DNA from 3 places in the Paenibacillus litoralis genome. Region 3 is predicted to be linked to each of the others. Evidence: a T-box and tRNA genes for the amino acid it is inferred to sense, from the RefSeq annotation. Region 3 holds a T-box; the other regions hold tRNA genes.
What was found. A T-box is a leader RNA that pairs with one kind of tRNA and senses whether it is charged. The one in region 3 lies ahead of ACKGJP_RS25980 (valine--tRNA ligase), so its partner is inferred to be a tRNA-Val.

Region 1: it has a tRNA-Val gene. The T-box ahead of ACKGJP_RS25980 (valine--tRNA ligase) is inferred to sense a tRNA for this amino acid. The anticodon was not compared.
Region 2: it has a tRNA-Val gene. The T-box ahead of ACKGJP_RS25980 (valine--tRNA ligase) is inferred to sense a tRNA for this amino acid. The anticodon was not compared.

What each region holds. Positions count from the first base shown of each region.
Region 1 is NZ_CP176395.1:321,394-329,327, reverse strand. It holds gene ACKGJP_RS01450 (PucR family transcriptional regulator) at 1-428, opposite strand, end outside; gene ACKGJP_RS01445 (NlpC/P60 family protein) at 608-1,453, opposite strand; gene ACKGJP_RS01440 (hypothetical protein) at 1,675-2,067, shown strand; gene ACKGJP_RS01435 (gluconate 2-dehydrogenase subunit 3 family protein) at 2,073-2,666, shown strand; gene ACKGJP_RS01430 (GMC family oxidoreductase) at 2,707-4,296, shown strand; tRNA gene ACKGJP_RS01425 (tRNA-Lys) at 4,412-4,487, opposite strand; tRNA gene ACKGJP_RS01420 (tRNA-Tyr) at 4,495-4,579, opposite strand; tRNA gene ACKGJP_RS01415 (tRNA-Phe) at 4,641-4,716, opposite strand; tRNA gene ACKGJP_RS01410 (tRNA-Asp) at 4,748-4,824, opposite strand; tRNA gene ACKGJP_RS01405 (tRNA-Thr) at 4,840-4,915, opposite strand; tRNA gene ACKGJP_RS01400 (tRNA-Val) at 4,937-5,012, opposite strand; tRNA gene ACKGJP_RS01395 (tRNA-Met) at 5,051-5,127, opposite strand; tRNA gene ACKGJP_RS01390 (tRNA-Ser) at 5,142-5,232, opposite strand; rRNA gene ACKGJP_RS01385 (23S ribosomal RNA) at 5,411-7,934, opposite strand, start outside.
Region 2 is NZ_CP176395.1:8,398,506-8,406,439, reverse strand. It holds rRNA gene ACKGJP_RS35335 (16S ribosomal RNA) at 10-1,550, shown strand; rRNA gene rrf (5S ribosomal RNA) at 1,657-1,773, shown strand; tRNA gene ACKGJP_RS35325 (tRNA-Ile) at 1,886-1,962, shown strand; tRNA gene ACKGJP_RS35320 (tRNA-Ala) at 2,050-2,125, shown strand; rRNA gene ACKGJP_RS35315 (23S ribosomal RNA) at 2,304-5,223, shown strand; rRNA gene rrf (5S ribosomal RNA) at 5,328-5,444, shown strand; tRNA gene ACKGJP_RS35305 (tRNA-Asn) at 5,486-5,561, shown strand; tRNA gene ACKGJP_RS35300 (tRNA-Thr) at 5,565-5,640, shown strand; tRNA gene ACKGJP_RS35295 (tRNA-Glu) at 5,649-5,723, shown strand; tRNA gene ACKGJP_RS35290 (tRNA-Val) at 5,732-5,807, shown strand; tRNA gene ACKGJP_RS35285 (tRNA-Thr) at 5,826-5,901, shown strand; tRNA gene ACKGJP_RS35280 (tRNA-Gln) at 5,910-5,984, shown strand; tRNA gene ACKGJP_RS35275 (tRNA-Lys) at 5,991-6,066, shown strand; tRNA gene ACKGJP_RS35270 (tRNA-Leu) at 6,074-6,156, shown strand; tRNA gene ACKGJP_RS35265 (tRNA-Gly) at 7,440-7,514, shown strand; tRNA gene ACKGJP_RS35260 (tRNA-Arg) at 7,556-7,632, shown strand; tRNA gene ACKGJP_RS35255 (tRNA-Pro) at 7,641-7,717, shown strand; tRNA gene ACKGJP_RS35250 (tRNA-Gly) at 7,727-7,800, shown strand.
Region 3 is NZ_CP176395.1:6,126,462-6,134,395, reverse strand. It holds gene ACKGJP_RS25990 (sensor histidine kinase) at 1-691, shown strand, start outside; gene ACKGJP_RS25985 (response regulator) at 666-2,264, shown strand; T-box leader at 2,389-2,673, shown strand; gene ACKGJP_RS25980 (valine--tRNA ligase) at 2,860-5,556, shown strand; gene ACKGJP_RS25975 (bifunctional folylpolyglutamate synthase/dihydrofolate synthase) at 5,814-7,166, shown strand; gene murC (UDP-N-acetylmuramate--L-alanine ligase) at 7,174-7,934, shown strand, end outside.

The DNA of each region.
Region 1 (7,934 bases), 2.9 Mb from region 3:
AGCAGCGGAATTTTCGTGGAGTACATCGACAATTGGGCGGCCAGCGAATCTGGCATCTCCCCGTACGGATCGGCAAGCTCAAGCTGGCGATAAAACCAGTCCTTGACGAGATTCGCTCTCCGCTCATCCTCGCCGGCAGCGGTCATTCTCGGCTTTTCGTGCAGGCGGCAAGTCTCGATCATCAGTTCCACGAGCTGCCTTTCCGCAGAAGTCAGCAGCACCTCCTCGACGGTAAGCACGCTTACCTCCCTTCCCGCGGCTTCCAGCATGAACGACAGCTGCCCGCGATCGGTAACGCTTGCCCCCGGTTTGTTCCCGGCCGTTTGTTCTTGCGCTAAGCGGCTCCACTCTTGCTGCGGCATTTTGCCAACCTGTACCGGCGCTTGTAAAATGGCCCCCAGTTGACCTCTAATCCGTTCCCATTCCATAAGCGATACCTCCAAGGTTTGCCAAAACGGCGTGACCGGCTCCATTTCGAGCATCCCTATACATCAGCATATTCGACTGCCTGTACGTATTATGATACCCCCTCTGCATTACGAAAGAAACCCCTAAGCCGTTTCAATAACGGCCCAAGGGTTTCCGGGTTGCCCGCAGCTAGGCGGGACTAGTCGATAATGCGGCGCGCCGTCACGTAATGATTGGCCCACCAGTTGTTTTGAATGCTCGAATAGGTTACGCCCTTGTTCTGGTACGTATGAATCATCATTCCGTCACCGGCATAAATGCCTACATGGCCGATCCGCCCTTTCGGCTGTTTATCCGCAAAAAAGACAAGATCGCCTGCCTTCAGTTCGCTCTTATTTACGCGAGTACCAAGCTTCGCTTGATCCCTCGAAACGCGCGGCAGGGCGATGCCGTTCTGGTGATACACCGTCTTCGTAAAGGAGGAACAGTCGAAGGTCCCGGTTTGCCCGTAAGCCGCTCCGAAAACGTATGGCGTTCCTATGTATTTGCTGGCATCGAGAATAAGTTGGATTCGTAGACGGTCCTGTTCGGATAAAATACGCCTTCCTCCGAGAAACTGCGACTTTAGCTCTCCGCTCACGCTTCGGACGGTACGTTCCTGCCGGTTGTCGGCATCGCATACGTATTGACCGTTGCCGATATAGATGCCTCTTCCTTCTACTTGCGCGCCAATGCCGAAATACACGATATCTCCGGCCTCAAGCTCCTCTATCGTCTGCACGGCGAGTTTGTTTATCGCTTCCGGACTATCCGGCCGCTTCGGCAATTCATATTGAAGCGTCTCATAAGCGTCCAAAATGTAGCTTTCCGCATGCGCTCCCTGCCTTTGGTTTAACGAAGCATTCGCTGCTTTGCCTACTCCCGCCGTTGACGCATGCTGCGGTTCTGCAGCCGCACGAGCCGTTTGGTCATGCCCAAACAACCCTGACGCGAGCGCCAGTGCAGCGGTTGCGCAAACCGCATGGCTTTTTCTCCATTTCTTCATAGAAACGCTTGATTCCCTCCATAATCGTTTAGATGGTATGTCGCTTGGTTTTCTCGTCCAAACCATGACTAGATTCCCCCGTTCTCTCCAAGATCATGCAAATAAATATGAAAATTATGGTTGCCCGCAGCAGCGTACGGTTCCGGCGGATGGTTTCCGGCAAGAAAGGGGATAATGGGTGCAGGAAAGTCTACCCTTCCCAATAGAAAGGCAGGATATCCATGAATTGGAATGGCTGGACCATAGAGCGGTTCCTCGTTTTGTTCGTTGCGGCCGCCTATCTCATGATAGGCGTTCAGGTCACCATGTCGCATTACCGGCAAAACTTCCACCATAAAGCGATGTGGGCCCCGGTCGTCGCTTCCCCTATTTTCACGATAGCCGGACTTCTGCTCGCCTTATCCAAAAGCGAATGGCTGCTCACCTTATTCGCTCTGCTTATGTGGATAGCGATCGGAGCCGGAGCCGTCGGGTTTTATTATCATTTCCACGGTGTCGGAGTGCGCGTAGGGGGCTGGGCGCCGCGGAATTTTCTCATCGGCCCGCCTGTCATACTGCCGCTGCTGTTCTCCGCTATCGGCGCGCTTGGGCTTGCGGCCGTCTACTGGGGGTGATGAGGATGGCCCAATCGACGCACTACATGGATTACGACGTCATGAAGGAGAAACCGAACTGGGATTCGCATACGCAAACGATCGTTTCAAGCCGTCTCCTGCGGGAAAGCGAACATCCGTTTCTTACTCTGGAAGAAGCCGAGCTGCTTCGCTCGATCTGTACGCTGCTTGTCGACGATACGCGTGGCGACATCATACAGAATGTGATCGATCATATTGACGACACCTTGTTTCGCTCCATTGGCGAAGGCCAGCGCAAAGCCGGCGTACCGGACGAGAGATCGCTTGTCCGTCTTGGCTTGAAGTCGATCGAAGATTACACGCTAGCAACCTACGCGAATCACTTTTATGCCCTGGAGGAAAACGTCCAACTGCAGTACATGGCGGACTGGAGCGAAGGCGGGACGGAAACGGGTACGTTTTGGAGCGTGCCGCCGAAGGCGCTTTTTCTTAAACTGCTGTCGTTGACGGTCGAGGCCTATTATTCGCATCCACAAATATGGTCGGAAATCGGCTATGGCGGTCCGGCCTACCCGAGGGGGTACGTTCGAACCGCAATCGGACAAACCGATCCTTGGGAAGCGGTCAGAATGAAATGAATGCACATACGTCCATTTTGAACGAAAGGCGGGAGTCCGTTTGTTAAACCGCAAATACGCGAACGAGGAAGTCGACGCCGTTATCGTAGGAGCCGGTGCAGCCGGCGGGGTAATCGCTAAGGAACTGAGCGAAGCCGGTATGCGTGTCGTCGTACTGGATGCCGGTCCGATGCGCGATCCGCAAAAAGAGTTCGCCAGCGCCGAGCTTTCGATGAAAAGCCTCTCTTGGCAGGATACGCGGATCGTCGACGGTACTGACCCGCTTACTCTCGGTCACAACAATTCCGGCCGCGGCATCGGCGGTGGAACCGTTCATTTTACAGGCGTATTTCTTCGTTTTCACGAATCCGATTTCGCCGTTCGTACCTATGACGGGGTTGCCGAAGACTGGCCGATCCGTTACCGCGACTTGGAGCCCTATTACGATAAAATTGAAAAAGAGCTGGCCATATCCGGCCCCCGGCATTTCCCCTGGGGTCCATTCCGCGGTCCTTATCCTTACCCCGAACGGGATCCGCTCAGCCCGAATGCTTACATGTTCCAGAACGGATGCAGCAAGCTGCAGATTGAGACCGCCGTAACGCCGCTCGCGATCTTATCCGCCCCCTTCGAGGATCGGCCGCCATGCATCAACAGAGGTTTTTGCAATCAAGGCTGCATGCCGAACGCAAAATTCAGCACCTTGATCGTTCATATCCCAAAGGCTATCCGGGCCGGAGCGGAAGTGCTGCCTGACTGCACGGTTACGCAAATATTGACGGGCAAAGACGGTCTTGCCAAAGGGGTAACCTTCGTGCACGACGGAACGACCTATGAACAGCGCGCCAAAATCGTCATTTTATCGGCTTTCGTCATCGAGAATCCTCGTCTCCTGCTTCACTCCGCCAACGCTCAGTTTCCGGACGGGCTCGCCAACGGCAGCGGATGGGTAGGCAAAGCCATCATGCCCCATAGCAGCAATGACGTGTACGCCAAGTTCGAAGAAGAAATTCGTATTTATAAAGGAACACCCGTGCTTGCCAGTACCCAGCAGTTTTATGAAACGGACAACGCCAGAGGGTTTGTTCGCGGCTACACGCTTCATGCGCACGGAGCCCGACCTGTCGGGTTTGCACAGGGCATATCCCTTATGACAGGTACGCCGGTATGGGGGAAACGGCTTCGGGAAACCGCACTCGACTACAACTTTTACGGAAGGGTCACTATGGTAGGCGAGGTGCTGCCCCAAGCCGCAAACCGTGTCGCATTGGCGGAAGACAAAGATGCCAATGGCTTGCCTCGCGCCAAGGTAACCTTCAGTTATGGGGATAACGACCGTAAGCTGATAACGCATGCCGTGGAGATGATGAGTTCCATTCTGCGTGCTGCAGAAGGTAAAGTGGAATACGTCACCGAAGATACCGGCCATCTGATGGGAGGATGCCGGATGGGCTCCGATCCTCAAGAATCCGTCGTGAACGCATACTGCCAGTCGCATGACATTCCGAATCTGTATATATGCGACGCCAGCGTTTTCGTCACTTCAGGCGGAGCCAATCCGACGAATACCGTTATGGCGCTGGCAGCCCGAACGGCCGACTTCATCAAAAGCAAAGCCAAACGAATGGAGCTGACCACAGCCGCCAAATAACGACAAAAAGCCCTCCTTGGATTTCAAGGAGGGCTCTTTTACATTACACTTGTAACACCGCTTCGCTAGATATAATAAAAAAAGAGCCCTCAAGGGCTCGGTTATGTCTAAAAACTGGTGAGGCATGTAGGACTCGAACCTACGACACCCTGATTAAAAGTCAGGTGCTCTACCAACTGAGCTAATGCCTCATGGAAATGGTGGAGGATGATGGATTCGAACCACCGAACTCGAAGAGAGCAGATTTACAGTCTGCCGTGTTTAGCCACTTCACTAATCCTCCAAGATAACTTACCTTAGTTTCTCTAAGAACCTAGTCCTTATGAGGAAAATCAAAAGGTAAATGGTGGCTCGGGACGGAATCGAACCGCCGACACGAGGATTTTCAGTCCTCTGCTCTACCGACTGAGCTACCGAGCCGTAAATACATTAACAAGCAAAAAAAAGAAAATGGCGGAGCTGACGGGATTCGAACCCGCGGTCTCCTGCGTGACAGGCAGGCATGTTAGGCCTCTACACCACAGCTCCATATGAGGTTGTTACTGGTGCCGTCGAGAGGACTTGAACCCCCAACCTACTGATTACAAGTCAGTTGCTCTACCAGTTGAGCTACAACGGCATATTGTATATCAAGTAAAGATGGTGGGCGCTGACGGGATCGAACCGCCGACCCTCTGCTTGTAAGGCAGATGCTCTCCCAGCTGAGCTAAGCGCCCGTGTTAACGAGAATAAATCCGGATGTTGAAAAGAAAAATGGTAGCGGCAGAGGGGATCGAACCCCCGACCTTACGGGTATGAACCGTACGCTCTAGCCAGCTGAGCTACGCCGCCACATTCAGTAAAGATGGCGGAGAGAGAGGGATTCGAACCCTCGCACCACTTACGCAGTCTAACCCCTTAGCAGAGGGTCCCCTTGAGCCTCTTGGGTATCTCTCCAAGCTCATTGTTAACGTGTTTATCAACAGGGTTGTCCGCATCGCCAAATGCGGTCTTGCTACGCTCTACCGTGCACTAGTCACATTCAAGCATAGGTTTACTCCCTGAAAACTAGATGCGAAGTTCTGCATTCATCCTTGTTCCTTTCGTAGTCCTTACACCTGTCGATGTAAAGATGTTGGATAAGCCCTCGACCGATTAGTATTCGTCAGCTGCATGCATTGCTGCACTTCCACCTCGAACCTATCTACCTCGTCGTCTTCAAGGGGTCTTACATACTGGGAAATCTCATCTTGAGGGGGGCTTCACGCTTAGATGCTTTCAGCGCTTATCCCGTCCGTACTTGGCTACCCAGCGATGCTCCTGGCGGAACAACTGGTACACCAGCGGTACGTCCATCCCGGTCCTCTCGTACTAAGGACAGCTCCTCTCAAATTTCCTGCGCCCGCGACAGATAGGGACCGAACTGTCTCACGACGTTCTGAACCCAGCTCGCGTACCGCTTTAATGGGCGAACAGCCCAACCCTTGGGACCTACTTCAGCCCCAGGATGCGATGAGCCGACATCGAGGTGCCAAACCTCCCCGTCGATGTGGACTCTTGGGGGAGATAAGCCTGTTATCCCCAGGGTAGCTTTTATCCGTTGAGCGATGGCCCTTCCATTCGGTACCACCGGATCACTAAGCCCGACTTTCGTCCCTGCTCGACTTGTCTGTCTCGCAGTCAAGCTCCCTTATGCCTTTGCACTCTTCGAATGATTTCCAACCATTCTGAGGGAACCTTGGGGCGCCTCCGTTACGCTTTAGGAGGCGACCGCCCCAGTCAAACTGCCCGCCTGACACGGTCCCTCTCCCGGATCACGGGAGTAGGTTAGAACCTAGATACGATCAGGGTGGTATCCCAACGTCGCCTCCACACAAGCTGGCGCTCATGCTTCAAAGGCTCCCACCTATCCTGTACAGATCGTACCCAAGTCCAATATCAAGCTGCAGTAAAGCTCCATGGGGTCTTTCCGTCTTGTCGCGGGTAACCTGCATCTTCACAGGTATTAAAATTTCACCGGATCTCTCGTTGAGACAGCGCCCAAGTCGTTACGCCATTCGTGCGGGTCAGAATTTACCTGACAAGGAATTTCGCTACCTTAGGACCGTTATAGTTACGGCCGCCGTTTACTGGGGCTTCGGTTCACAGCTTCGGGTTACCCCTAACCGCTCCCCTTAACCTTCCAGCACCGGGCAGGCGTCAGCCCGTATACTTCGCCTTGCGGCTTCGCACAGACCTGTGTTTTTGCTAAACAGTCGCTTGGGCCTTTTCACTGCGGCCCCCTCGGGCTATTCACCCTACCGAGGCACCCCTTCTCCCGAAGTTACGGGGTCATTTTGCCGAGTTCCTTAACGAGAGTTCTTCCGCGCGCCTTAGCATGCTCTGCTCGCCTACCTGTGTCGGTTTGCGGTACGGGCACCTTCGCCTCACTAGAGGCTTTTCTTGGCAGCATGAGTACAAGACCTTCGGTACTTTCGAAATTTCCCTCCCCATCACAGCCCAGCCTTCACGATGTGCGGATTTGCCTACACATCAGCCTCACTGCTTGGACAGACACTTCCATCCGTCTGCGTCCTTGCCCTTCTGCGTCACCCCGTCGTTCAAACGGCTACGGTGGTACAGGAATATCAACCTGTTGTCCTTCGACTACGCCTTTCGGCCTCGCCTTAGGTCCCGACTTACCCTGAGCGGACGAGCCTTCCTCAGGAACCCTTAGGCTTTCGGCGGACAAGATTCTCACTTGTCTTTTCGTTACTCATACCGGCATTCTCACTTGTGTACTGTCCAGCCGTCCTTACGATCGACCTTCAACCTATACACAACGCTCCCCTACCCAACAACATTGCTGCTGTAGCCATAGCTTCGGTGGCGTGTTTAGCCCCGTTACATTTTCGGCGCAGAGTCACTCGACCAGTGAGCTATTACGCACTCTTTAAATGGTGGCTGCTTCTAAGCCAACATCCTGGTTGTCTTTGCAACTCCACATCCTTTCCCACTTAACACACACTTGGGGACCTTAGCTGATGGTCTGGGCTGTTTCCCTCTTGACAATGGATCTTAGCACTCACTGTCTGACTCCCGGACAGAAGTATGTGGCATTCAGAGTTTGACTGGACTTGGTAACCCTTGGCGGGCCCCGCACCCAATCAGTGCTTTACCTCCACTACTCTCATTCCGAGGCTAGCCCTAAAGCTATTTCGGGGAGAACCAGCTATCTCCGAGTTCGATTGGAATTTCTCCGCTACCCCCACCTCATCCCCGAATTTTTCAACATTCGTGGGTTCGGGCCTCCAGTGCGTGTTACCGCACCTTCACCCTGGACAGGGGTAGATCACACGGTTTCGGGTCTACGACCACGTACTCATTCGCCCTATTCAGACTCGCTTTCGCTGCGGCTCCGCCTCTTCAGCTTAACCTTGCACGTGAACGTAACTCGCCGGTTCATTCTACAAAAGGCACGCCATCACCCATTAACGGGCTCTGACTTCTTGTAAGCACACGGTTTCAGGTTCTATTTCACTCCGCTCCCGCGGTTCTTTTCACCTTTCCCTCACGGTACTGCTTCGCTATCGGTCGCTAGGGAGTATTTAGCCTTGGCAGATGGTCCTGCCGGATTCATACGGGGTTTCACGTGCCCCGCACTACTCGGGATCCGTCTA
Region 2 (7,934 bases), 2.3 Mb from region 3:
GCTTCAACTTTTATGGAGAGTTTGATCCTGGCTCAGGACGAACGCTGGCGGCGTGCCTAATACATGCAAGTCGAGCGGATCTTTCCTTCGGGAAAGGTTAGCGGCGGACGGGTGAGTAACACGTAGGCAACCTGCCTGTAAGACCGGGATAACTCACGGAAACGTGTGCTAAGACCGGATAGTTGGTTTCTCCACCTGGAGAGATCAGGAAAGACGGTGCAAGCTGTCACTTACAGATGGGCCTGCGGCGCATTAGCTAGTTGGTGAGGTAACGGCTCACCAAGGCGACGATGCGTAGCCGACCTGAGAGGGTGAACGGCCACACTGGGACTGAGACACGGCCCAGACTCCTACGGGAGGCAGCAGTAGGGAATCTTCGGCAATGGACGAAAGTCTGACCGAGCAACGCCGCGTGAGTGATGAAGGTTTTCGGATCGTAAAACTCTGTTGCCAGGGAAGAAGGGTGAGGAGAGTAACTGCTCTTCATTTGACGGTACCTGAGAAGAAAGCCCCGGCTAACTACGTGCCAGCAGCCGCGGTAATACGTAGGGGGCAAGCGTTGTCCGGAATTATTGGGCGTAAAGCGCGCGCAGGCGGTTGTTTAAGTCTGATGTTTAAACCCAGGGCTCAACCTTGGGTCGCATTGGAAACTGGGCAACTGGAGTGTAGGAGAGGAAAGTGGAATTCCACGTGTAGCGGTGAAATGCGTAGAGATGTGGAGGAACACCAGTGGCGAAGGCGACTTTCTGGCCTATAACTGACGCTGAGGCGCGAAAGCGTGGGGAGCAAACAGGATTAGATACCCTGGTAGTCCACGCCGTAAACGATGCATGCTAGGTGTTAGGGGTTTCGATACCCTTGGTGCCGAAGTAAACACATTAAGCATGCCGCCTGGGGAGTACGCTCGCAAGAGTGAAACTCAAAGGAATTGACGGGGACCCGCACAAGCAGTGGAGTATGTGGTTTAATTCGAAGCAACGCGAAGAACCTTACCAGGTCTTGACATCTGGATGCAAGCGTTAGAGATAGCGCCCTCCTTCGGGACATCCAAGACAGGTGGTGCATGGTTGTCGTCAGCTCGTGTCGTGAGATGTTGGGTTAAGTCCCGCAACGAGCGCAACCCTTGATCTTAGTTGCCAGCATTAAGTTGGGCACTCTAGGATGACTGCCGGTGACAAACCGGAGGAAGGTGGGGATGACGTCAAATCATCATGCCCCTTATGACCTGGGCTACACACGTACTACAATGGCCGGTACAACGGGCTGCGAAACCGCGAGGTGGAGCGAATCCTAAAAAGCCGGTCTCAGTTCGGATTGCAGGCTGCAACTCGCCTGCATGAAGTCGGAATTGCTAGTAATCGCGGATCAGCATGCCGCGGTGAATACGTTCCCGGGTCTTGTACACACCGCCCGTCACACCACGAGAGTTTACAACACCCGAAGTCGGTGAGGTAACCGCAAGGAGCCAGCCGCCGAAGGTGGGGTAGATGATTGGGGTGAAGTCGTAACAAGGTAGCCGTATCGGAAGGTGCGGCTGGATCACCTCCTTTCTATGGAGATCATGATGGCTGTAGGCTGTCGGATCAATAAGCTGGTTTTACTCGCTCATGTTCAGTTTTGAAAGGGCAATGCTCTTTCTTTGGTAAACGCAAATCGTTTGGTGACGATGGCGGAGGGGAACCACGCGTACCCATCCCGAACACGACCGTTAAGCCCTCCAGCGCCAAGGGTACTTGATCCGCAGGGATCTGGGAGAGTAGGACGTTGCCAAGCGAGCCCACTATTGTGGGCTTTTTTCGAGACCTCGGCGAGCGTATGCTTCGTTGATGACTCGGTATCCCGGTAAACGCCTTTTACCCAGTCGGGTAAGGAAACGTTTATCCTTGGGCCCTTAGCTCAGCTGGTTAGAGCGCACCCCTGATAAGGGTGAGGTCGGTGGTTCGAGTCCACTAGGGCCCACCAATTACCTTTTATAAAGTGATCGTTTGGGGCTCCCCGGAAAGTACTCGGAATAAGCTTCGAAGGATAACGTCACTTTGTGGGGAATTTGGGGCCATAGCTCAGCTGGGAGAGCGCCTGCCTTGCAAGCAGGAGGTCAGCGGTTCGATCCCGCTTGGCTCCACCAAACAGACTCCAGAAAATGGTTAAAAAAACCACTTGCAAAGAGTCGAAGAGATGTGTTACATTAGATCTCGCCGCTTTTGAGGCGGTAAGAGATAATGAACGTTTGTTCCTTGAAAACTAGATAGCGAAGCAATGCAAAACATCCTTAGTTTTTTGTAGCGATCTCGAGAGAGATCATTGGTTAAGCTACTAAGAGCACACGGAGGATGCCTAGGCGCTAGGAGCCGATGAAGGACGTGGCGAACAACGAAATGCCTCGGGGAGCCGTAAGCAGGCGTCGATCCGGGGATGTCCGAATGGGGGAACCCGCACGTGGTAATGCGCGTGTACTCATCACTGAATACATAGGTGATGTAGAGGCATACCCAGGGAACTGAAACATCTAAGTACCTGGAGGAAAAGAAAACAATAGTGATTCCGTCAGTAGCGGCGAGCGAACGCGGATTAGCCCAAACCAAGGAGCTTGCTCCTTGGGGTTGTGGGACGTCAACATGGGAAAAGTTCGTTAGGTGAAGCGGTCTGGAAAGGCTCGCCATAGCAGGTAACAGCCCTGTAGCTCAAAACGAACGTATCCCTAGACGGATCCCGAGTAGTGCGGGGCACGTGAAACCCCGTATGAATCCGGCAGGACCATCTGCCAAGGCTAAATACTCCCTAGCGACCGATAGCGAAGCAGTACCGTGAGGGAAAGGTGAAAAGAACCGCGGGAGCGGAGTGAAATAGAACCTGAAACCGTGTGCTTACAAGAAGTCAGAGCCCGTTAATGGGTGATGGCGTGCCTTTTGTAGAATGAACCGGCGAGTTACGTTCACGTGCAAGGTTAAGCTGAAGAGGCGGAGCCGCAGCGAAAGCGAGTCTGAATAGGGCGAATGAGTGCGTGGTCGTAGACCCGAAACCGTGTGATCTACCCCTGTCCAGGGTGAAGGTGCGGTAACACGCACTGGAGGCCCGAACCCACGAATGTTGAAAAATTCGGGGATGAGGTGGGGGTAGCGGAGAAATTCCAATCGAACTCGGAGATAGCTGGTTCTCCCCGAAATAGCTTTAGGGCTAGCCTCGGAATGAGAGTAGTGGAGGTAAAGCACTGATTGGGTGCGGGGCCCGCCAAGGGTTACCAAGTCCAGTCAAACTCTGAATGCCACATACTTCTGTCCGGGAGTCAGACAGTGAGTGCTAAGATCCATTGTCAAGAGGGAAACAGCCCAGACCATCAGCTAAGGTCCCCAAGTGTGTGTTAAGTGGGAAAGGATGTGGAGTTGCAAAGACAACCAGGATGTTGGCTTAGAAGCAGCCACCATTTAAAGAGTGCGTAATAGCTCACTGGTCGAGTGACTCTGCGCCGAAAATGTAACGGGGCTAAACACGCCACCGAAGCTATGGCTACAGCAGCAATGTTGTTGGGTAGGGGAGCGTTGTGTATAGGTTGAAGGTCGATCGTAAGGACGGCTGGACAGTACACAAGTGAGAATGCCGGTATGAGTAACGAAAAGACAAGTGAGAATCTTGTCCGCCGAAAGCCTAAGGGTTCCTGAGGAAGGCTCGTCCGCTCAGGGTAAGTCGGGACCTAAGGCGAGGCCGAAAGGCGTAGTCGAAGGACAACAGGTTGATATTCCTGTACCACCGTAGCCGTTTGAACGACGGGGTGACGCAGAAGGGCAAGGACGCAGACGGATGGAAGTGTCTGTCCAAGCAGTGAGGCTGATGTGTAGGCAAATCCGCACATCGTGAAGGCTGGGCTGTGATGGGGAGGGAAATTTCGAAAGTACCGAAGGTCTTGTACTCATGCTGCCAAGAAAAGCCTCTAGTGAGGCGAAGGTGCCCGTACCGCAAACCGACACAGGTAGGCGAGCAGAGCATGCTAAGGCGCGCGGAAGAACTCTCGTTAAGGAACTCGGCAAAATGACCCCGTAACTTCGGGAGAAGGGGTGCCTCGGTAGGGTGAATAGCCCGAGGGGGCCGCAGTGAAAAGGCCCAAGCGACTGTTTAGCAAAAACACAGGTCTGTGCGAAGCCGCAAGGCGAAGTATACGGGCTGACGCCTGCCCGGTGCTGGAAGGTTAAGGGGAGCGGTTAGGGGTAACCCGAAGCTGTGAACCGAAGCCCCAGTAAACGGCGGCCGTAACTATAACGGTCCTAAGGTAGCGAAATTCCTTGTCAGGTAAATTCTGACCCGCACGAATGGCGTAACGACTTGGGCGCTGTCTCAACGAGAGATCCGGTGAAATTTTAATACCTGTGAAGATGCAGGTTACCCGCGACAAGACGGAAAGACCCCATGGAGCTTTACTGCAGCTTGATATTGGACTTGGGTACGATCTGTACAGGATAGGTGGGAGCCTTGGAAGCATGAGCGCCAGCTTGTGTGGAGGCGACGTTGGGATACCACCCTGATCGTATCTAGGTTCTAACCTACTCCCGTGATCCGGGAGAGGGACCGTGTCAGGCGGGCAGTTTGACTGGGGCGGTCGCCTCCTAAAGCGTAACGGAGGCGCCCCAAGGTTCCCTCAGAATGGTTGGAAATCATTCGAAGAGTGCAAAGGCATAAGGGAGCTTGACTGCGAGACAGACAAGTCGAGCAGGGACGAAAGTCGGGCTTAGTGATCCGGTGGTACCGAATGGAAGGGCCATCGCTCAACGGATAAAAGCTACCCTGGGGATAACAGGCTTATCTCCCCCAAGAGTCCACATCGACGGGGAGGTTTGGCACCTCGATGTCGGCTCATCGCATCCTGGGGCTGAAGTAGGTCCCAAGGGTTGGGCTGTTCGCCCATTAAAGCGGTACGCGAGCTGGGTTCAGAACGTCGTGAGACAGTTCGGTCCCTATCTGTCGCGGGCGCAGGAAATTTGAGAGGAGCTGTCCTTAGTACGAGAGGACCGGGATGGACGTACCGCTGGTGTACCAGTTGTTCCGCCAGGAGCATCGCTGGGTAGCCAAGTACGGACGGGATAAGCGCTGAAAGCATCTAAGCGTGAAGCCCCCCTCAAGATGAGATTTCCCAGTATGTAAGACCCCTTGAAGACGACGAGGTAGATAGGTTCGAGGTGGAAGTGCAGCAATGCATGCAGCTGACGAATACTAATCGGTCGAGGGCTTATCCAACATCTTTACATCGACAGGTGTAAGGACTACAAAAGGAACAAGGATGAATGCAGAACTTCGCATCTAGTTTTCAGGGAGTAAACCCCCTGTATATGGGCAACATGTTTGGTGACGATGGCGGAGGGGAACCACGCGTACCCATCCCGAACACGACCGTTAAGCCCTCCAGCGCCGATTGTACTTGATCCGCAGGGATCTGGGAGAGTAGGACGTTGCCAAGCAAACGCAATAGTAGGACTGGCTCTTGCTATTGCGACAATATTCCCTGATAGCTCAGTTGGTAGAGCACTCGACTGTTAATCGAGTTGTCACAGGTTCGAGTCCTGTTCGGGGAGCCATATGCTTCCATAGCTCAGTAGGTAGAGTGCATCCATGGTAAGGATGAGGTCACCGGTTCGATTCCGGTTGGAAGCTCCAGCAATTCCGGCCCGTTGGTCAAGGGGTTAAGACACCTCCCTTTCACGGAGGTAACAGGGGTTCGAATCCCCTACGGGTCACCATTTTTTAAGGGCGCTTAGCTCAGCTGGGAGAGCATCTGCCTTACAAGCAGAGGGTCGGCGGTTCGATCCCGTCAGCGCCCACCATAATTTAAATAGGTACGAGCCGTTGTAGCTCAACTGGTAGAGCAACTGACTTGTAATCAGTAGGTTGGGGGTTCAAGTCCTCTCGACGGCACCATGTTCTATTGGGGATTAGCCAAGCGGTAAGGCAACGGACTTTGACTCCGTCATGCCCAGGTTCAAATCCTGGATCCTCAGCCATTTTATGAGGCATTAGCTCAGTTGGTAGAGCACCTGACTTTTAATCAGGGTGTCGTAGGTTCGAGTCCTACATGCCTCACCAGTTTTATGCGCGTATGGCGGAATTGGCAGACGCACCAGACTTAGGATCTGGCGGGCGACCGTGGGGGTTCAAGTCCCTCTACGCGCACCATACATAAACGTAAGCCTTCATGAAGCAAATGCGGATTGAAGGCTTTTTTGTTTGGTTTCAATACTTAATCCTTTTGTCGATAATACTTTTCCATGGATTAACGCTATATCTTATATGCCAACCGCCATTCAACTGGAGACGTAAGCTCTTGGGTGGTGGATTTTGTCATGTACGGAATAGTGAAAGTTTGAAGGAGTGTCGAGGGGCTGTCTGATGTACACAACAGGCGAGACCGTAGCGTACGAAGGCTGCTATTTACTTATTACAGCGGTAGAACTCTCTGTATAAGGGTAGAATGAGCTTACAGTGGTTATGGAGGCATTCTGCGCCGTTACAGGCCCTCCATAACGCCGTAGTACGAGACTGCTCTCTATATGGGAGCTAAAATATAAGCGGGGTGGAATGTCGTCTTTGATCAAGCTCACAATACAGACGAACAAAGGCAGCTTCTATAGAAGGGATGTGATCGTTTTCCGGTGAGTGGTGTTAGTTGAAGATGTATAACCGTTAGAACATGTCCATGCATTTTCAGGTAATGGGTGAAGAGAAGAACGCGGAACACGATTGCGAAGTAAAAACATTTTCAGAGATCAAAACGCTAAACGAGGATCCCAGGAAGGGGCGACTGCTTAGCTCGCCATAGCGGCAATAGCGGCCCTCCAGGCGCTCTCATCCGCTAAGAGGCTGCTTTCCCCTGCTGTTTAGCACTCGATGTGGTAAATGGGCCTTTTGCTGCCCTAATAAGCTGCAGGCTATTGATTCTTTTGTGTGTAATGTACGTAAGCTGATAACGCTTTACGTCGACATAGGTAATAGGAGTAAGGCCCTTCTGTTAAGCAAGGGATCCTAAGCAGCCAGGTTAGCAGGTATTAAGGCTCTACACGCTCCTTGCGAGCTATCCGGATGAAGGATGATGTCGAAGGCTTCCGTCGGTGAGCAGAGGAATGAGGCTTGTACTTAGATCGTTTCGCAGATTAGCTGGGGCTCGGTATGTGCTTCCCCGATTTTTAGAGTCGATTGAGCACTTAGACTTCGTATTACCCCTCCCTAGTCAATCGTGATTTATTAGTAAAATCGCAAGCAGAACAAGGCCTGAACGCCTGTAAATCTGGCATTTATAATTTTTTTTTAATTTTTTTAGAAAAACAGTTGCAATTCATTTTAATATTTGTTATATTATTTCTTGTCGCCGCTGAGGCAAGCATAAGAAACGAACTTCGAAAGAAGCAATGACAACTGCATCAAATCAGCGTCGAGTCAATGAAAAGCTTCACCACCAACATGCGGACGTGGCTCAGCGGTAGAGCATCGCCTTGCCAAGGCGAGGGTCGCGGGTTCGATTCCCGTCGTCCGCTCCATAAATAATTTTGCTTCGGCAAAGTTTACAACTTCATGAATTGCGCCCTTAGCTCAGCTGGATAGAGCGTTTGACTACGAATCAAAAGGTCGGGAGTTCGAATCTCTCAGGGCGCGCCATTCATTTTCGGGACGTAGCTCAGCTTGGTAGAGCACCTGGTTTGGGACCAGGGGGTCGCATGTTCAAATCGTGTCGTCCCGACCATATTTTTAAGCGGGTGTAGTTCAATGGTAGAACTCCAGCCTTCCAAGCTGGTAGCGTGGGTTCGATTCCCATCACCCGCTCCATAAGAGCAAATAACGAAGCCTTCTGCATAGAAGGCTTTTTTTGTTGTTTTCATAAGTTGTTTAGAAAAAAATGATTGCCCAAAAAGTTTTAGCAATGCGCTACGCAAAAGCGATAATTGTGATAAAATAAAGGA
Region 3 (7,934 bases):
GCGCGTGCAAACGGAGCTGCATTTTTTACAATCGCAGATCAATCCGCATTTTTTGTACAATACGCTCGATGCGATTTACTGGACGGCCAAAAATTATGCGGCGCATGAAATAAGCGATATGGTGTTCAATTTGTCCAAATTTTTTCGGCTTAGCCTCAGCAAAGGAAGAGAGATGCTTACCGTCTCGGAGACGGTCGAGCATTTGCAATATTATTTACGCGTCCAGCAGCTGCGTTATATGGATATATTTGAGATCCGATTCGAAATTGAGGCGGAATGCCGGGATATGCCGGTATTGAAGCTTCTGCTTCAACCGCTGGTGGAGAATGCGATTCTGCACGGACTCGAGAAAAAGCAAGGCGACGGCCTGCTTACTGTGACATGCGGGATAAGCGACGGTTCGCTTGTTATGGGAGTGCGGGATAACGGTAAAGGGATGTCGCCTGAGCGATTGGAGCAGCTAAGGGAGCAGCTAAGGTCGCTTGACGCGGACACGCTGCTTGCCGTTTCGGAAGCGAAAAGCGCGGTGAAAACTTCCTACGGCTTGTGGAACGTGAAAGCGAGATTGAAGCTGCATTACGGAAGCCGGGCGGAGATGGAGATCGACAGCCGGGAGGATGAAGGGACCACGATTACGATACGGATTCCGATAGGAGGGCGCGACGATGAACTTGTTGATAGCGGAGGATGAAATCCGATTGCGTACGAACATCGCGACTCATATCCCTTGGGAAGAGCACGGCATTGAGGTGATCGCCGTTGCGGAGAACGGGAAAGAGGCGATCCGCTTGTTCGAGCAAACGCGGCCGGACATCGCCATGCTCGATATCCAGATGCCGGAGGCGGACGGATTGACTGTGGCACGTTATATCGCTGGCAGGCAGCCCCAGACGAAGCTGATCATTTTGAGCGGACATGACGATTTCCGTTACGCGCAGGAAGCGATCGAGCTCGGCGTCGTCAAATATTTGCTCAAGCCCGCCGGCGAAGAGGAGCTGCTGGAGGTCGTGCTCGAAGCGCGCGACCGGCTTCGCGAGGAAAGAGCGCAGTATTATAACCAAGCGGAGCTGCAGAGCCGCTGGGAGGAGCATTTGCCGCGGTTGCGCGAGCTTTTCTATCAAAGTCTGGTATCAAGCAAATACGACAGCTTGGAGATCAGTCGCAAAAGCCGCGAGCTGGGGATCGAGCTGGCTGAGGCAAAAGGGTTTGCCGTCGTTGCCGTCGATCCCGATCCGCTGCCGGATATGGGCACGTCGTTTACGGCCAAAGACACGGCGCTGCTGCAGTTTACGCTGAAGAAACTGGCCGAAGAGTATCATTCGCAGGATGACGGCTGCATCGTTTTTCCCGATTTGGAGGGGAGAACGGTGCTGCTGTATGAAAATCTGGAGGACATGGATCCGGATGTCTTCATGGCCGAAGTCCAACAGCATGCCTCGCGGCTCCTCGGCTGCGTCAAAGAAATATTGAAAGTAACCGCAAGCGCCGGCATCGGCATGCCGGTAACGGAAGCCGAGAACATCTCCCGTTCGTACGAGCAAGCTTGCCGCGCGCTTCGCGGGAGGGTGCTCTACGGACACGACATCGTGATTCCGTTCCGGGACGATCCGGGGCCGTCGAACAGCATTCCGCAAGATGCGATGCTCGAGAAGCGGTTCATGCACGCGCTCGAAGCGGGCAACGCCGAACTGGCTAACCAAGCGATCGATGAGCTGGTCGTGCGCGGAATCGGCACGGCAGGCTCGGTCGACGAAGCGTTCGAGCATGTTCTCTATTTCTCAAGCTTGCTTGTCCGTACTGTTCAAGGGCAGGGATGGCCCGTTAGCGAAGCTCTCGGCGAATACGCGGACAGCTTGCGCCAGCCGGAGAAGCTGGCCACGCGAGAGCATATCGTCCGCTGGCTGCATGGGGCCGTCAACCGGATCGCCGAGCATGTTAACCGCCGCAATGCGATGCATTGCCATGATGCGGTGAAAGGAATGCTGGCATTCGTCGATGCGAATCTGGATCAAGACATTTCGCTGCAGAGCGTTGCGGATAAGCTGTATATCAATTCCTCTTATTTATCCCGGCTCTTCAAGCAGCAAGTCGGTCAAGCGTTCTCGGACTACGTGCTGGAGCGCAAAATGAAGCTGTCGATGAAGGGACTGGCTGACGGCATGAAGGTGGTGGACGCGGCCAAGCTGTCCGGTTACCGCGACGTCAGCTATTTCATTAAAGTATTTCGCAAATATTGGGGGATTACGCCGGGAGAAGTAAAATGAGGGCTGCAGGCATGTATAAGCGGGCGGGGGTTTGGGCTATGCTGGTAATGCACATTTTATGTCATAACGTTGACTCTATGCCGGATTACGGGTATCATATGGAAAGATAACTGAATAAAATGCCAGAAAAACGTCGAATGGGAAGAGTAAGCATAAGCCCCTGTCAGAGAGCGAAGCCGGTAGCGCTGAGAGGTTTCGCAGGAAGGTTACGCCGAAGGTCGCCCGGGAGTTGCGGATGGAAAGTACGTTAGCGCTCGCCAATGGAGTTTCGAACAGGAGCTGTTTTGGAGTGCATAACCGTTACGTTCCCGATCCGCCGGTAGCAGCCGTTATGTGCTTGAGTGTCGCGTCCGGCAACGGTTCGCGAAATGAAGGTGGTACCACGGAAGTTCAACCTTTCGTCCTTTGCGGCGAAAGGTTTTTTGATTTTTCCGGCATCTTTGGGGAACGGGGCTCCCCGATGAGTACCCGGGATCGGTGCGAAGGAACACGTTATTTTTTGGGGGAAATCTTTTGGGGCTCCCCGAAAAGTACCCGGAATCAGCTGTAAAGCATTACGTCACTTTTTGGGGAATATTTGAGGGGGATTGCGACAATGACCGAAGCGCAGGAAACGAAAACATTGTCGATGCCGACGACGTACGATCCGAAGGCATCGGAGCAAAAATGGTATGAATATTGGCTGAAGGGCAACTATTTCGCTGCCGGCGGCCGCAAGGACGCGGAGACCTACACGATCGTCATTCCGCCGCCGAACGTAACCGGGATGCTGCATATCGGGCACGCGCTCGACTTTACGCTGCAGGATATTATGGTCCGCACGAAACGGATGCAGGGCTATGACGCGCTCTGGCTTCCGGGCTCCGACCACGCGGGGATCGCGACTCAAACGAAGGTGGAGCAGAAGCTCCGCGAGGAAGGCGTTACCCGCCACGATCTCGGACGCGAAAAGTTTCTCGAGAAGGTATGGGAGTGGAAGGAGCATTACGCGAGCACGATCCGCGATCAGTGGGGGAAAATGGGCTTCTCGCTCGACTATTCCCGCGAGCGGTTTACGCTGGACGAAGGACTTTCGAGCGCGGTTCGCGAAGTGTTCGTCAAGCTTTACCGGAAAGGGCTCATTTACCGCGGCAATTACATTATCAACTGGGATCCGGCCGCACGCACGGCGCTTTCCGATATCGAGGTCGAATACAAAGAGGTACAGGGCAATCTGTACCATCTGCAATATCCGCTGGCTGACGGCACCGGTCATATTACGGTGGCGACGACGCGTCCGGAGACGATGCTCGGCGATACGGCCGTAGCGGTTCATCCGGAGGACGACCGCTACAAGGACATGATCGGCAAAATGATCGTGCTGCCGATTATCGGCCGCGAAATTCCGATCATTGCGGACGAATACGTGGAGAAGGAGTTCGGCAGCGGCGCGGTCAAGATTACGCCGGCGCATGACCCGAACGACTTCGAGGTAGGCAAGCGCCACGATCTGCCGCAGGTGCTCGTGATGGACGAAAGCGGCACGATGAATGCGAACGCGGGCAAATATCAAGGCATGGACCGCTTCGTATGCCGGAAGCAGATCGTAGCCGATATGAAAGAGCTTGGCGTCCTTGTCAAAATCGAGGACCATGTGCATCAGGTCGGCCACAGCGAGCGGAGCGGAGCGGTTGTCGAACCGTATTTGTCGACGCAGTGGTTCGTCAAGATGAAGCCGCTCGCCGAGCGGGCCATCGAGGCGCAGAAGTCCGGCAATGGCGTCAATTTCGTCCCGGACCGTTTCGAGAAAATATATTTGCAATGGATCGAAAACGTGCGCGACTGGTGTATTTCCCGCCAGCTTTGGTGGGGACACCGCATACCGGCTTGGTATTGCGAGGACTGCGGCGAAACGCATGTTGCCCATGAGGAAGTTACGTCCTGTACGGCATGCGGCGGTTCGAAGCTGAAGCAGGACAACGACGTGCTCGATACGTGGTTCAGCTCGGCGCTCTGGCCGTTCTCGACGCTTGGCTGGCCGGAGCAAACGGAGGACCTGCAACGGTTTTATCCGACGAACCTGCTCGTTACGGGCTATGACATCATTTATTTCTGGGTAGCCAGAATGATTTTTACGGGACTCGAGTTTACGGATCAAGTTCCGTTCAAGGACGTGCTGATGCACGGGCTCGTTCGCGATGCCGAAGGACGCAAAATGTCCAAGTCGCTCGGCAACGGCGTCGATCCGCTTGAAGTAATCGATCAATACGGAGCCGATGCGATGCGGTATATGCTTTCGACGAGCAGCACGCCGGGGCAAGATCTCCGCTACCGGTTCGAGCGCGTCGAGCAGGCTCGCAACTTTGCGAACAAAATATGGAACGCCTCGCGGTTCGCCCTGATGAATCTGGAAGGCGTTACGGCTGCGGATGTGACGGCAACGCTGGAGAAAGCGGCGCAAACGGACGGTCAAGGCGGCTTGTCGACGGCCGATCGCTGGATTCTTCACAGGCTGAACGAGACGGTGAAAGACGTTACGCGCCTGATCGACAGCTACGAATTCGGGGAAACCGGACGTCTCTTGTACAACTTCATCTGGGACGATCTTTGCGACTGGTATATCGAGTTCAGCAAGCTTTCGTTCTATGGAACCGACGCGGAAGCCAAAAAGAACGCGCAAGCGGTCATCGCTTACGTGCTTGACCGGACGATGCGGCTGCTGCATCCGTTCATGCCGTTCATTACGGAGGAAATTTGGCAGCATTTGCCGCATGAGGGCGAAACGATCGTGCTGTCCTCCTGGCCGGTCTACGAGGAGCGGTTCGAAGCGGAGCAAGCGGTACGCGAAATGGAGCTGTTGATGGACGCGATCCGTGCAGTGCGCAACATTCGCGCCGAAGTGAACGTGCCGATGAGCAAGAAGGTCGAGCTGCTGATCAAGCCGGCTAACGCCGACACGCTGGCCATTCTGCAAAGCAACGAAGAGTACGTGAAGCGTTTCTGCGGAACCTCGCTGCTCGAGATCGACAGCGCGCTGCAGCCGCCGGACAAGGCGATGAGCGCCGTCGTTACCGGCGCCGAGCTGTATTTCCCGCTTGCCGGATTGATCGACATCGGTCAGGAAGTGGCGCGGCTCGAGAAAGAGCTTCAGACGCTGCACGGCGAAGTCGAGCGCATCGAGAAAATGCTCGCCAACGAGAACTTCGTATCGAAGGCGCCGGCCAAGAAGATCGAGGACGAGAAGGCGAAGCTTGCCGACTACTCCGACAAGCGCGACAAGGTGATCGCACGCATCGCGGAGCTCAAAGGTTAATAGACACTGCTATGCCGGAAGGAAGCCGCAGCGGCGATATATAGTCCGCGCGGCTTCCTGCCATAAGCAGAATGAGGATAGAAAACCGCAAATCGCCGCTCGCCAAGTCATTAGGGGGACGATTTGAACGACCCTAAAAATGCGTGTTCAAAAAGTCGGCTTATCGGTACCGGGAAGGTTGCTTGAGACTACGCTTCTCGATCAACTTCGTGATCATAAGTTGACTTTTTGAACTACCTCTAAAAAGGTGTGAAACTATGAACAGTTTTCAGAGCTACCAGGAAGCCGTGCAGTGGATAACCGAACGGGCGCCGAAGCTCGGCATCAGACCGGGCCTCGGCCGGATGCAGCTGCTGATGGAGAAGCTGGGCCATCCGGAAAGACGCCTGAAGTTTATTCATGTAGCCGGGACGAACGGCAAAGGCTCGACCTGCGCCTTCCTGACCAAAGCGCTTGTCAAAAGCGGATATGACGTAGGCACATTCACGTCGCCGTACATCGAGAAATTCACGAACCGGCTCCGGTATAACGAGCAGGATATCGAAGAAGAGCAGGTGCTTGCGCTGGCGAACCAGCTGAAGCCGCTCTGCGACGAAATGGCCGAGGGCGAGCAAGGGCAGCCGACGATGTTCGAGATTTGCACGGCGATGGCCATCCTGTATTTTGCGCGCGTCACGTATCCCGACTATGTCGTATGGGAGACCGGCCTTGGCGGAAGACTCGACGTAACGAATATCGTGTCGCCGGTCGTCTCGGTCATTACGAATATCGGCCATGACCATATGGATATCCTGGGCGATACGCTCGAGCAGGTGGCTATGGAGAAAGCCGGCATTATCAAGCCGGGTGTAGCCGTAGTAAGCGCCGTCGAGCAGCCGGAGGCGCTGCAGGTCATCGAGAATACGGCCAAGGACAAGAAAGCGACGCTCTATTTGATGGGGCGGGATTTCCGTTATGAAGCCGTGACATCGGAGCTGAACCGGCAGCAGTTTCATTTTCAAGGGCCGTTTCGCAGTCTAAGCGATGTTGGCATTACGATGAACGGCAGCCATCAAGTGAAGAACGCAGCCGTTGCGCTGATGACGCTCGAGGTACTGCGGCAGTATAATGCGCTGGTTATCGAGGACGAGGTGCTGCTGGATGCGCTGAAGGTGACCGAATGGCCGGGACGCCTGGAAATGGTGGCCGACAATCCGAGAATGCTGCTCGACGGCGCGCATAACCCGGAAGGGGCGGAAACGCTAGCGAAGGCGCTGCGCGAAACGTATCAATACGGGAAGCTGCGATTTATGATGGGGATGCTGTCGACAAAGCATCATTCCGGCTATCTCAGGCATATACTACCATTGGTGGATACTTTAATCATTACGGAGCCTGATTTTCTCAAAAAAATGAACGCATCCGAATTGGCGGAGCTCGCGAGGGAGCAGCTTTCCGAAACGGGGCGAAAGGTTGACGTCATCGTAGAGCCGGACTGGCGGAAGGCGCTGACCCTCCTGCAGAAAGAGACGGGACCGGACGATCTAGGCGTCGTTTCCGGAACGTTGTATTTAATTTCCGACGTACGGACATGGATGCTGTATCAAACAGATTCTGAAAAAGGCTGGTGAGCAGATCGTGAATACGACTGAACGCGTACATTTTATCGGCATCGGCGGGTATGGCATGAGTGCGATTGCCAAGGTGATGCTGGAAATGGGGTATCATGTGTCCGGCTCCGATCTGGCCCAGCAAGAGCTTACGGAGAAGCTCGCCGCCAAGGGAGCCCGCGTTTACATCGGGCACGAAGCGGCTCATGTGCAGGGAGCCGATCTTGTCGTATATTCGACGGCGCTCTCCAAGGACAATGTAGAAATGAAACGTGCCGGCGAGCTGAACATTCCGATTATCCACCGTTCGCAAATGCTGGCGCGACTGATGAACGAACGCAAGGGTGTTGCCGTAGCGGGCGCCCATGGCAAAACGACGACATCGTCGATGATATCGCTCGTTATGGAGCAATGCGGCCAAGATCCGACCTATATTATCGGCGGCGAAATTATGAATGTCGGCAGCAACGCGAAGGCGGGCAAAGGCGAGTACGTCGTTGCGGAGGCGGATGAAAGCGACGGCTCGTTCCTGCAGTATCGGCCGAGCGTCGGCATCGTGACGAATATCGAAGCCGATCATCTGGAGCATTACGACGGCGATTTCAACAAGCTGAAGCAAGCTTATGCCAAGTTTCTTAGCCAAGTCAAGGCCGACGGAATTGCAATCGTATGTAATGACGATGCGGAGATCCGGGAGCTGCTGCCGATTATCAAAAGCGATGTCGTCACCTTCGGCATCGATACCGATGCGGAATACAAAGCGACGGATATCGCGCTTGGCGACCGCAA